One region of the Pseudoalteromonas sp. 13-15 genome, then DNA from elsewhere that is predicted to be linked to it. Evidence: predicted binding sites of a transcription regulator. Region 1 holds the regulator's gene; each other region holds the start of a gene.

What was found. The regulator sigma-54, encoded in region 1, starts transcription at its own class of promoters, with help from an activator protein. The targets are predictions, from matches to a motif close to GTTGGCACGNNNNTNGNNT.
Region 2: ATS72_RS08885 (BON domain-containing protein) is a predicted target of sigma-54. The motif match lies at 1,481-1,499, and genes of this name have one in related genera.
Region 3: ATS72_RS00140 (flagellar basal body rod protein FlgF) is a predicted target of sigma-54. The motif match lies at 1,044-1,062, and genes of this name have one in related genera.
Region 4: ATS72_RS11785 (YggN family protein) is a predicted target of sigma-54. The motif match lies at 1,434-1,452, and genes of this name have one in related genera.

What each region holds. Positions count from the first base shown of each region.
Region 1 is NZ_CP019162.1:3,017,339-3,020,521, reverse strand. It holds gene lptA (lipopolysaccharide transport periplasmic protein LptA) at 1-105, shown strand, start outside; gene lptB (LPS export ABC transporter ATP-binding protein) at 102-827, shown strand; gene ATS72_RS13970 (RNA polymerase factor sigma-54) at 897-2,396, shown strand; gene hpf (ribosome hibernation promoting factor) at 2,423-2,710, shown strand; gene ptsN (PTS IIA-like nitrogen regulatory protein PtsN) at 2,715-3,167, shown strand.
Region 2 is NZ_CP019162.1:1,906,913-1,910,095, forward strand. It holds gene ATS72_RS08875 (tRNA1(Val) (adenine(37)-N6)-methyltransferase) at 1-28, opposite strand, end outside; gene srmB (ATP-dependent RNA helicase SrmB) at 104-1,330, shown strand; gene ATS72_RS08885 (BON domain-containing protein) at 1,572-1,892, shown strand; gene ATS72_RS08890 (mechanosensitive ion channel family protein) at 2,666-3,183, opposite strand, start outside.
Region 3 is NZ_CP019162.1:20,509-23,691, forward strand. It holds gene flgE (flagellar hook protein FlgE) at 1-943, shown strand, start outside; gene ATS72_RS00140 (flagellar basal body rod protein FlgF) at 1,100-1,843, shown strand; gene flgG (flagellar basal-body rod protein FlgG) at 1,864-2,652, shown strand; gene flgH (flagellar basal body L-ring protein FlgH) at 2,668-3,183, shown strand, end outside.
Region 4 is NZ_CP019162.1:2,544,042-2,547,224, reverse strand. It holds gene ATS72_RS11800 (AzlD domain-containing protein) at 1-90, shown strand, start outside; gene ATS72_RS11795 (glutathione peroxidase) at 310-807, shown strand; gene ATS72_RS11790 (PA3496 family putative envelope integrity protein) at 923-1,108, opposite strand; gene ATS72_RS11785 (YggN family protein) at 1,490-2,287, shown strand; gene ATS72_RS18865 (hypothetical protein) at 3,152-3,183, shown strand, end outside.

The sequences.
Region 1 (3,183 bases):
GAACAGCAGCTTATTAGCGCCGAAAAAGATGAAAGCTCAACTGACCGTGTACACACTATCTTAGTGCCTGTGGAGCCTAAAAAAAATGACAAAGGCCAACCATGAGCACATTAAAAGCAGAGCTACTAGCCAAAAGCTACAAAGGCCGTGAAGTTGTAAAAAATGTGGGCTTAGAAGTTAAAGCTGGCAGTATTGTAGGCTTGCTTGGGCCAAACGGCGCAGGTAAAACAACAACCTTTTACATGATTGTAGGCTTAGTCCCTAGCGACAAAGGCAAAATATCTATCGATGATAACGATATTACGCTTTTACCTATGCACAGTCGTGCTAGATTAGGCATTGGCTACTTACCACAAGAGTCGTCTATATTCAGAAAATTAACAGTGTATCAAAACTTAATGTCTATTTTAGAAACTCGAAAGGAGCTCACTAAACAAGCCAGAGAAGATACATTGAATAATCTATTAGATGAATTTAGCATTCAACACATTCGCGACAGCAAAGGCATGGCATTATCGGGCGGAGAACGTCGCCGAGTGGAGATTGCACGTGCTTTAGCTGCAGATCCAAAGTTTATTTTGTTAGACGAACCTTTTGCCGGTGTTGACCCTATCTCAGTATTAGATATTAAAAAGATTATTGAACACCTGAAAAACCGTGGTATTGGCGTATTAATAACAGACCACAATGTGAGAGAAACCCTTGATGTTTGTGAAAAAGCCTACATTGTTTCTCATGGGGAACTGATTGCTTCTGGTACCCCTGAACACGTATTAAATGATAAAACTGTACGCGATGTATATTTAGGCGAGCAATTTAGGCTGTAACATTTACGCCTTATTTATAAGCATCTGCTAGTATTAATTATAACAACTTAAAAGGATTGTTAGAGATACATGAGGCAATCACTACAGCTGCGCATGGGCCAGCAACTTACAATGACACCTCAGTTGCAACAAGCTATTCGCTTGCTGCAATTAAGCACATTGGATCTTCAGCAAGAAATACAAGAAGCGCTCGACAGCAACCCATTACTTGAGGTTGAGGAGCAAGACTACGCCGATGACCTTGCGGGCAAAAATGAGCAAAAAGCAGATAACGATGAAGTTACAGTAACCGTATCTGCAGATGAAGCCCCTAGCGAGTATGAACAAGACAGTGGTGAAGCGCTTGCTAAAGATACCGTAAGTGACGACATGGCAATGGACGTTAGCTGGGATGAGTACATGAGTGCAGCCCCTGCATCATCTTCAGGACCAATGCCTGAAGATGAGTCTATATATCAGGGCGCATCAACTGAAACGCTTCACGAATACTTAATGTGGCAATTACAATTAACGCCATTTAGCCCTACAGATGAAGCCATTGCTATTGCTATTGTAGAAGCGGTGGATGATTCAGGCATACTGACACTCAGTTGCGAAGAGATTTTAGAGAGCTTTAATCAAGATAACGACGATGACGTTGAGGTTGAACTTGACGAAATAGAAGCTGTATTAAAGCGCATTCAGCTATTTGACCCAGTGGGTATTGCGGCACGTAGCTTACAAGAGTGTTTGTGTATTCAGTTAAATCAATTTGATAAAGGCACGCCTTTTATTGATGAAACAAAAATGATTTTAACCGAGCACATTGATTTGTTAGCTGCTCGTGACTACCGTACATTAATGAAAAAAACGAAGCTCAAAGAAGATGAGCTTAAAGAAGTAATGACACTTATTCATACGCTTAACCCTAAGCCTGCAGACACAATAGTACGAGAAGAGTCTGAGTATGTAATACCTGATGTGTCAGTTAAAAAAATTAAAGGCCGCTGGATTGTAGAGTTAAACCCAGACAGCATGCCAAAAATTCGTGTAAACAGCCAATATGCAGCGATGTCGCGTACAGTTAAATCAAGCGGCGACAGTCAATTTATTCGCTCACATTTACAAGAAGCTAAATGGTTTATAAAAAGCTTAGAAAGTAGAAATGATACACTTTTAAAAGTAACTAACTGTATTGTTAAACAACAACAGGGCTTTTTTGAACACGGGCCAGAAGCCATGAAACCGATGGTTTTAAATGATGTTGCCGAAATGGTAGAAATGCACGAATCAACAATTTCGCGCGTAACTACGCAAAAGTATATGCACACACCGCGTGGAATATTTGAGCTTAAATACTTTTTCTCAAGCCACGTAAGTACCGAAAATGGTGGAGAATGTTCATCTACGGCAATACGTGCACTTATTAAAAAATTAATCGCAGCAGAAAACTCAGCAAAACCATTGAGTGATAGCAAAATTGCGGATATATTGGCTGAGCAAGGAATTAAAGTAGCGAGACGTACAATCGCAAAATATCGCGAATCTCTTGCTATTCCACCGTCAAATCAGCGAAAGAGCCTGATCTAAGACGCTAAACAAAGAGGGTAATGCTTATGCAACTAAATTTAACTGGTCGTCATGTAGAACTAACTGATTCATTAAGAGACTATATAAATACCAAATTTGCGAAGCTAGAAAGGCACTCTGATCATATTAATAATGTTCATGTCATTCTTGATATAGAAAAATTAAATCAAAAAGCAGAAGCAACTATTCATGTAAGTGGTGCTGAATTATTCGCATCCACTGAACATCAAGATATGTATGCAGCTATTGATTCATTGATTGACAAGCTTGACCGTCAAGTAATTAAACACAAAGAGAAGCTTGCTCGACACTAATATGATGAAATTAAGTTCACTTATATGCGAGGACTGCAGTAAAGCTGCGGTCCTTTTTAATAGTAAAAAAAGAATTTTAGAGTTTATTAGCGAGCTGGCTCACGATAAATTACCGTATTTATCTCAACAGGATATTTTGGGCGCTTTATTAACCCGCGAAAAGCTAGGCAGCACAGGGATAGGAAGAGGTATTGCTATTCCACATGGCCGAATGAGCGGCGCACAAGAACCTTTAGCATTGGTGTTAGTAAGTGAAACACCGATTAATTTTGATGCTATAGACAACCGCCCTGTTGATATTTTTGTTGCACTCATCGTACCTGAAGGCGATAACCAACAGCATTTAAAGACGCTAGCAACGATAGCTGATAAACTAAAAAATAAAGAATTTTGTAAGCAGCTTCGCTGTGCTAAATCGGATGCTGAGTTGTATCAAATTATTGTTGACCAATCGTAACAAATTTAAAGGGTGA
Region 2 (3,183 bases), 1.1 Mb from region 1:
TAAATTGTTTAAATGCAAAACCAGACATTTTTTCACCTTTTCATTCACCAAGCGCAGCATAGCGCGTATAATCAAGGTAATTGTCCACTATTTTAGACACTCTATGCAATTTTCTGAATTTGATCTTGATACCAAATTACTCGATGCCATTGATAAAATGGGCTACGAGAAGCCAACCAGTATTCAACAACAAGCTATTCCTGAAGCTCTTCAGGGACGTGATATTTTAGCGTCTGCGCCAACTGGCACAGGTAAAACAGCGGCATTTTTAATTCCTGCGATTCAATACTTATTGGATTTTCCGCGCCGTGAACCTGGTTTTGCCCGCGTATTAATTATGACGCCAACACGTGAGCTGGCTTATCAAATTCATGAGCAATGTGAGTTACTCGCCAAACGTACGCACCTAAAAATAGGTGTAGTGACCGGTGGTATAAACTACGGAACGCATAAAGAAATTTTTGAAAAAAATAACGACATATTAATTGCTACACCAGGGCGATTAATGGAATACCTTGAAACTGAAAACTTTCATGCTGAACATGTCGAAATGCTTATTATTGATGAAGCCGACCGCATGCTAGACATGGGTTTCAAAAAAGAAATGAGCCGTATTTGTGATGAAGCTAAAAACCGCCGTCAGTGTTTTTTATTCTCAGCAACCCTTGAGGGTGACAGCGTAGAGCGATTTGCAGAAACCACATTAAACGATCCGGCTTTGTTAGAAGCTGAGTCGTCTCGTAAAGAAAAAGCTAAAATTCACCAGTGGGTTCATCTTGCGGATGATTACCACCATAAACTCGAGCTTTTAGTCAACACCCTTAACGGCCCAGACGTGAGTAAAGCCATTGTATTTGTTAAAACCCGTGAGCGTTTAGAAACTCTCATTGGTGAATTAACTAATAACGGTGTAAAAGCCGCTTGGCTGAGAGGTGAAATGCCACAAGACAAGCGCATGAAAGCAATGGAAAACTTTCATAGTGGCCGCACTAAAATATTAATTGCAACAGATGTAGCTGCTCGCGGTATTGACGTATCTGACATTAGCCACGTTATTAACTTTGATATGCCACGTACCGCCGACGTATATGTTCACCGTATTGGCCGTACTGGTCGCGCAGGTAAAAAAGGCATCGCTATTTCATTAGTTGAAGCGCATGATATTGGTATTTTGTACAAAGTAGAACGCTACATTGAACAAAAGCTTAAACGCCGTGTAATTAAAGGAATAGAGCCTCAGCATAAAGAGGCTAAGCCACCGGTTAAAAAGCGCAAAGATCCGGTAAAAATGAAAGCAAAGAAAAAAGCGAAAGTTAAAAAGAAAAAGTAACTTAGCATATTTACCAAAGCCGGCGTATGCCGGCTTTTTAATGCGTGTAACATAGGTAACCGGTGCATGTAACACCTACCCATTTAAATGTAATTATTGCCCACCTGAATTCTCACTTAACAAAATAACCTTATATTTCAATAGATTAAAAATGGCACTGAACTTGTAATAATAAACACAGAATAGCCAGAGTATTTAATGGTTTGGTTAAATTTTTAATTGATATAAAAAGGATTGAGTTATGAACCGCTTAAAGTTAACTATCGCGTTAGTTTCGTTTTGTTGTTTATTTTTGTTAGCCTGCGCTACCAAAGTGAGTGCAGCAACACACCTAGCCGTAGTCAGCAGCGTAGCAACTCAACCTAACCTTCAGCAAACCATTACAAGCACGCTTCGTACTAACCCCAACTTTGCATTAAGCAATATTCGCGTACAGGTTAAAGATGGCGAGGTAGTATTACATGGTCAAGCGCAAACCGGTTTTGAACGTGCGCTTGCTCAAAAGTTTTTAGAAAATATGGATGGTGTTAAAATCATCCGTAACAAAATTAGTGTTATTTGAATCGCATTTTTATTAACTCAATTGATCCTAGGCGCAACATGTTACTCCAACACATGCTGCGCCTTTTTTGTGCCAGTATTTACTTGCAACTCACATTAACTACATTAAAAAACTCGCTTTAATTACCTCTTACTTACCGCCTAATACCAATTGTAAATTGCATACATTACAACCTAATATTTGCCCAAATAATCCGCTCTTTAAATAATAAATTTATATTAAGCCTAGGCCTGTTTAACTGACATTATTAAAGCGTGTTCTATCAAGGAGCAACATAATTACGGTGCGCGATTTGTGACCAAGTAAGCTAAGTACCTACTCCTGCATTATTTTAATGACTTCGCCTATGTAGGTATAACTTAAAGTCGTATACAGCTTATACGCCCTACTTGCTCCTTATTACCTATTATTTAGGCAACAAGGAGAAGCAACCTATGAGAGGAACACAAAAGTTACTGCATGTTTTATATTTATGTTGCGTTATCGTCGGTTTAGGGAAGTAACTACACAATAGGCTTAGCCTTATCGATATATCACATAGCCCGCTTTCAATTTCACCCCAAAGGGTAAATAGATAGGCCTTAATCAATAATCAATTAACGTTGCTCTCACCTGCTCAAACACTTAAATAGCCATAAAAAAATGCAGCTTTATAAAGCTGCATTTAGTCGTTGTGACTCATAAGTCATTTTTATTTAAGCCCACAACGCGTATTTAAATGTAAAATTGCGTTGCGAGTGAGTAAATAATTCCCACTGGTATTAATGGCTCATTTATTCGTTTTGGCCTGAATCAGCTCCACCAGCGTTGCCTTTATTTGATGATTGCTGGTTAATTTTATCGCTGATCATGGCATCGAGTTTTTCACCGCCTTTAATACCAAAATCGAGCGTGCGAATAGGGAATGGAATACTAATATCAGCTTCATCCAACGCTTGTTTAACGGCAACTACACCTTTATGGCGCACTGTCATAAAGTCTGGTTCACCTGGGTATTTAATCCAAAACCACACCAATAAATTAATGCTACTGTCGCCAAAGCCTTCAGCATAAACATCGGTTTCGTTTTTACGAATGACAAAGTCCAAATTGTTAATCTTATCTACAATAACTTCTTTCGCTTTTTCAATGTCGTCACCATACGAAATGCCTACCGGTACTTCTATGCGTCTAACTCCGAGTGTGGTGTAATTTTTTAACACATTTCTGAATAATACCTTGTTTGGTACTAAAATTAACTGCCCGTAAAAGCTCTCTATTAGCGTGTTACGCAAGTTTATTGAGTGCACTG
Region 3 (3,183 bases), 360 kb from region 1:
TAGTTTAAGTACTTCGTCGGCGCTGCAAATCCCTGATTCGTCTGGATCACCTCGTGCAACGGCAACGGTATACAGCTCATTTAATTTAGATTCACGTGCAGATGCGCCTTCGTTGCCATTTGATCCAACAGAAAGTGCTTCGTATAACTCATCAACTTCAACCACTGTTTACGATTCACTGGGTGAGGCACATGTTTTACAATACTTTTTTGTAAAAAATGATCCGACGACAAACCCTAATGAGTGGGATATACATGCAACGCTCGATGGTTTAGTTGTTGATCCAGCAACGGGCGCTGAGCAAACTACTGCGCCATATACACCTTTAACTACCCTAGGTTTTAGCTCAAGCGGTTTACCTGAAACAACAAATGGGGTTGCTAATGCAAACCCAAGCAGTTTCGATGAGTTAGTTTTACCTGCGGGTGCTGGGACTGGTTTATCTTCGTTACTGACCAACGGTGCGTCATTTCCTGATACGGGCGTAGAGCTTAATTGGCGAGATGAGGCTGCAACTACAAATAAGCAGCCCACTCAGTACGCAAGTCGATTTGAAGTTAAAGCGCTAGACCAAGATGGCGCTACGGTTGGTCGTTTAGCGGGTATTGATATTGGTACCGACGGAAAAATAGTGGCTTCATACAGTAATGGCGACACATCTTTCTTAGGTCAGGTAGCGATGGTTCGTTTTTCTAATTCACAGGGTTTATCGCAAGTTGGTGATACCTCTTGGAAAAAGAGCTTAACGTCAGGAGAGCCGATTGCAGGTGAACCAGGCTCGGGTACATTAGGTTCAATAAATTCATCAGCACTAGAGCAATCTAATGTGAACTTAACGAATGAGTTGGTTGACCTAATTAGTGCTCAGCGTAACTTCCAGGCTAACTCTCGTGCGCTTGAGGTTAACTCAACACTACAACAGGCAATCTTACAGATTCGTTAATTTAATACTTAACATAATTTTAAGGGCTGCTTTTTAAAGTGGCCCTTTTTATTTTCACTTCATTTAGTTTGTTTTATAACCATTTCACATCATTTCCTATTGTGGCATCTATTTTGCATTTCTTGTGTATAGAGATTTTTAATATGAGTCGATGCTATGGACAAAATGGTCTACATTGCGGCCTCAGGCGCTAAACAAAGCCTACAGGGGCTGGCCCTTAAAGCCAATAATTTGGCGAATGCGAATACTACTGGATTTAAGTCAGACTTTGCACAAGCTCGCTCTATGCAGGCTTTTGGTGAAGGGTTGCCATCACGTGTGTTTTCTATGCAAGAGCGCCCAGGTTCTAATATGACCTCTGGTGGCATAGTTGAAACAGGTAGAGACCTCGACATTGCAATGAGTGATAACGCATGGTTAAGCGTCCAAGATGCCTCAGGCAATGAAGCTTACACCAAGGTGGGTACATTAAATATTACCGCTGAAGGTATGTTAATGACCAGCCATGGTCGTCAAGTAATTGGCGAAGGCGGGCCTGTCATTTTACCAGTACCGATTGAAAAAATTGAATTTAGTGAAGACGGCGCAATTCAAGTTCGCCCGCAGGGGGCGCCTGCTACATTTTTAGAAGAAGTTGACCGCTTGAAGGTGGTTGAAGCTAATAGTTTTCAACTGGAAAAAGGGAACGATGGTTTATTTAGGCCTAAAGCAGGAGAGGTTGTTGATACTTCTGCCAATGTCAAAGTATTAAGCGGAACCTTAGAAATGTCTAATGTGAACCCAGTTCACGAAATGGTCGATATGATCAGCCATCAACGTCAATTTGAGTTACAAGTAAAACTGATGAAAACAGCTGAAGATCTGGATAGATCACAAGATCAGCTGATGCGCATAGTTTAACTTTAAATGAGGACACGATTATGAATCCAGCATTGTGGATCAGTAAAACGGGGCTAGACGCTCAGCAAACCGATATTTCGGTTATATCAAACAATTTAGCGAATGCCAGTACGGTCGGTTATAAAAAAAGCCGCGCTATTTTTGAAGATTTACTTTATCAAAATATTAACCAGCCAGGTGGGCGATCGTCGCAAGACACTGAAATGCCGTCTGGTTTAATGTTAGGTGCTGGTGCAAAAGTAGTGGCTAACCAAAAAAACTTTTCTCAGGGTAATATGCTAACCACTGAGAATTCATTGGATTGGATGATCTCAGGGCCTGGTTTTTTTGAAGTATTACAACCCGATGGCAATATTGCTTATTCGCGTAATGGGCAGTTTACTACCGATGGCGATGGTCGAATTGTCACGTCTGGTTCTGGTTATGTAGTGCAACCAGAAATGAATGTTCCCGATGATGCGCAATCAATTACTATTTCACAAGATGGTGAGGTATCTGTTCGTATTTCAGGTCAAGCCGATAATGTTGTGATTGGCCAGCTTACAATTAGCGATTTTATTAATCCATCGGGCCTTGAGCCTGTAGGGCAAAATCTTTATACCGAAACGGCAGTAAGTGGCGCGCCTGTGCAAGGTAACCCGGGTGTAGAAGGCTTAGGCACAATTATTCAGGGCTCACTTGAAACATCAAACGTAAATGTAACTGAAGAGCTGGTTAACCTAATTGAAACGCAGCGTATTTACGAAATGAACTCTAAAGTCATCTCGGCTGTTGACGAGATGATGAGTTACATCAATCAGCAATTATAAGGTGTAGGGGGAATTATGCGTCATTATATGTTATTTGCGGTAGGTACATTATTTTTAAGTGGCTGTGTTTCAACACAAAATAGTGATGTTGTTCAAGATGACCCCTATTATGCGCCAATGTATCCTGAACCAAGTATGGAACCCGTAGTTGCAACAGGTTCGTTATTTAATACTAATGTGTCAAACGACTTATACGCAGATAGAAAAGCACTGCGTACTGGCGACATTATTACTGTAAATTTACAAGAGTCTACTCAAGCTACTAAAGCAGCTAAAACCGAAACCGATAAGCAATCTGATGCAAGCCTAGACCCTGTCATAGGGCTTGGTGGCCTCCCTGTGAATATAGGTGGCGACAGTATTCAGTTTGGTATTGGTAGTGACGCCTCTTTTACGGGGGATTCTAAATCAAATCAATCAAACAGCTTATTTGGCAATATTTCGGTTAATGTTATGCGTGTTTTACCTAATGGTAACTTAGTTATTCGTGGCGAAAAGTGGTTAACATTAAACACTGGCGAAGAATTTATT
Region 4 (3,183 bases), 470 kb from region 1:
GCTATTGTAGCCATTATTGTAGCTTATAAAACACATAACATTTATTACACAACACTTGCCGGTATGGGTTTGTTTCTAATTTTAAATTAGGGCTTATTACCCTCTAAAGTTAAGTTTTAGCAGCCTGAGGATTGTTTATTATTTTTCACCTACAAGGATGTGGAATTAGGTATAAGCAATACGCAAAATTTAGCTCAAACTATACCAAGGCCGTTAGGTCACATATCTCGCTCCACGAATAAACTTTATACTTTATGTGAAACCTTTACCGCGTTAAAGTATACCTAACAACAATAATAAGAAGCCACCATGCAAAAGTTTCATCAATTAAGCGCAACAAGTCTACAAGGCCAATCTATTAACTTTGATGACTTTGAGGGAAAAGTTGTACTCATTGTTAATACTGCAAGTAAATGCGGATTTACCTACCAGTACGCATCTTTACAAGCGCTTCATGAAAAGTACGCCAGTCAAGGACTTGTGATTATAGGCTTTCCGTGCAATCAATTTGGCCAACAAGAGCCTGGAAATGCGTCGCAAATAGAGCAAGGGTGCTTAATAAATTATGGAGTCAGCTTTTTAATAACAGACAAAGTTGATGTGAATGGTAAAAATGCACACCCTGTATTTCGATTTTTAAAGTCAGCATTACCGGGGCTTTTAACTCGAAAAATAAAATGGAATTTCACTAAGTTTTTAATTGCAGCCGATGGCACGCCAATTAAGCGCTATGCCCCTTTTACTAAGCCAGAAAAGATAGAGCTCACTATACAAAAAGCATTAAGTAAGGCTAAAAGCACGCAGTAAAAAGTAATAAAGAGGCACATAGCCTCTTTATTACCAATGTAACAACCGCTTAAGCGCACTTTTTTGTGCACCTAGCCGCCGTTATTAATTGGTATTGTAATTATACTAGTGCGGTTTAATCGATGTAATCGCTTAAGTCATCTTCGCCTAGATTTTTGCGCAAGCGTTTCTGCTCAAGATAGTCTTCCAACTTTTTCTTAACCTTTTGCTTGTTTTTATCGTGTTGATTTCGACCGACCATTTCGTATTCGTCTTCAACAAAATCATCATCTAGCGCATCGTAACTAAATGTCTTACCCACAACCCACTCCATAAAGTGTTTGAGACCAATTACGCTTTAATTAATGTAATTGGTAAATTAAAAAATTTAACACCAATATGCTGTGCAAATTAGCATCAAAGTAAAGCCACAAAGCCATAGTAAATAGCCTTCATGTCATTAATGTGAATAAATAGCGCTAAATTGCAATTGTGGAAAGTGAGAGTTTTTTATCGTATCGATAAAATTTTTTTATAAATTTATATTCGTTGGTGAATTTCACTAAAATATAGTCTAATAATAAAAACAAAACAGACCTTTAAACCCAGCAAAAAACACAAGCCATTGCTTTTGTTGATAAAAAAATAATGGCACCAAACTTGTTATTAGTTATTTGTTATCAACAAAAAATAGAGTCATCACATGAAAAAATTACTATTAGTTAGCGCATTAATCTGTACACCTGTTGCTATGGCACACAACGATAATGATTCAACAATTTCATTTAGCAACGATCAATGCGACGTAGAGTTTAAAAATGACGTTCGCATCAAGCCAAACGAACTAGAAATTTTTACAGCAAAAAACCAAGCTATGCAATTCAACAGCAATGGCGATTTAATGGTAAACGGTGAGTTTGTAGCGCTTAATAACTCACAACGCCAAGCTCTTACTCAATACTCTGATAGCTTACGTATACAGCTACCCGAAGTCGCTAATATAGCATTAGACGGCGTAAAAATCGCCGGTGTTGCTTTGGAAGAAGTCGGTAATGCTTTTAACATTAATGGCTTAGACGATATGTCATCGTTAATGGACGATATACGCGTAGAAGTAGAAAACACGTTTTATCAAGAAGGCACCTTTGTTATGGGCCAGCAAAGTTTTAACCAATTTGGTGAAAACTTTGAGCATCAGTTTGAAAAACAAATAGAAACAGCCGTTGAATCAGCAGTCATGCAATCTATGGGTAGTATACTGGTCGCGCTTGGATCGGAGTTATTAGGCTCTGGCGGCGATATGGATGCATTCGAAGAACGCATGGAAAATATGGGCGCACAAATTGAAGAGAAAGTAGAGTTACACGCGAACAACTTAGAGCAACGAGCTAATTCGTTATGCGGTAATTTTTCTGAAATTGCAAAACAAGAAGAGCAGCTAGTAACGTTAGTTCCTGAGCTAGAAGGTTATCAATTATTTACCTTTAAACACGTTAAATAACCCGCAATTAACTCACTATATTTAACATCCCTTCAGCAGCATTTTATTTTATTGAATGCTGCTTTTTTGCATCTGTTCTGTCTCTTTTTTCTCGTTTATGTTGTTCGGCTCAGAATAAGGGCCATTGGTCTAGTTAGTACTTGCCTAAGTAAACAACTCTATGGCTTTATACAAACATAGGCTTCGTTCGTTATTTATCGTTATAAATAATAAAGATAAAAGCAGTGTTTTATGGACATAAATTTAACTCATATGCCCCCTGTTTTTGATAACACTAAAGATTTAATCATCCAATTTTTAGTGGCCAAGCAAGACTAAAATATTCAGCAAGCAATTTGCTTCAAAATTTATGCCCTTAGCAAAAAGCTGAGAGGCTCCATCCCCAGTTAGACACGTTTAAACGTAACTAACACTAAAGCGCCTGCCTCATAGCAGGCGCTTTTTATTTATTAGAGAAGCACTCTATTAAAAAACCGTATTTTTAAGTCAATTACTATTTTAAATATCAAATTAACGACGATTTTTAATGCGCTAAACATAACTACTAGCTGCAATAAAAAACACTACAAACACAATGATTAAAAACCTAAATAAAATAATCTGAATAATTACCCATTTAAAACAATCGAATATGCATAAATAAAAAACAAAACTAGTAAAAACACATTTAAAACAACAAACTAAAAAACAACAGGGTGAAATAAAAATTAAAAAACAGAAAAAACACAATTAAACATTTGATTAACAACCACCACTTCAGATAAAAATAACTAATGCCTCATAGGTAATTTTTATCGTTTTATTTTTGTACGCTTTGCATGCAAAATGCGCATGTTTTCAACAGACCTAAACCGGAGCCAAGTGATGAACCCAATAAATACATTAAACCAAACAGC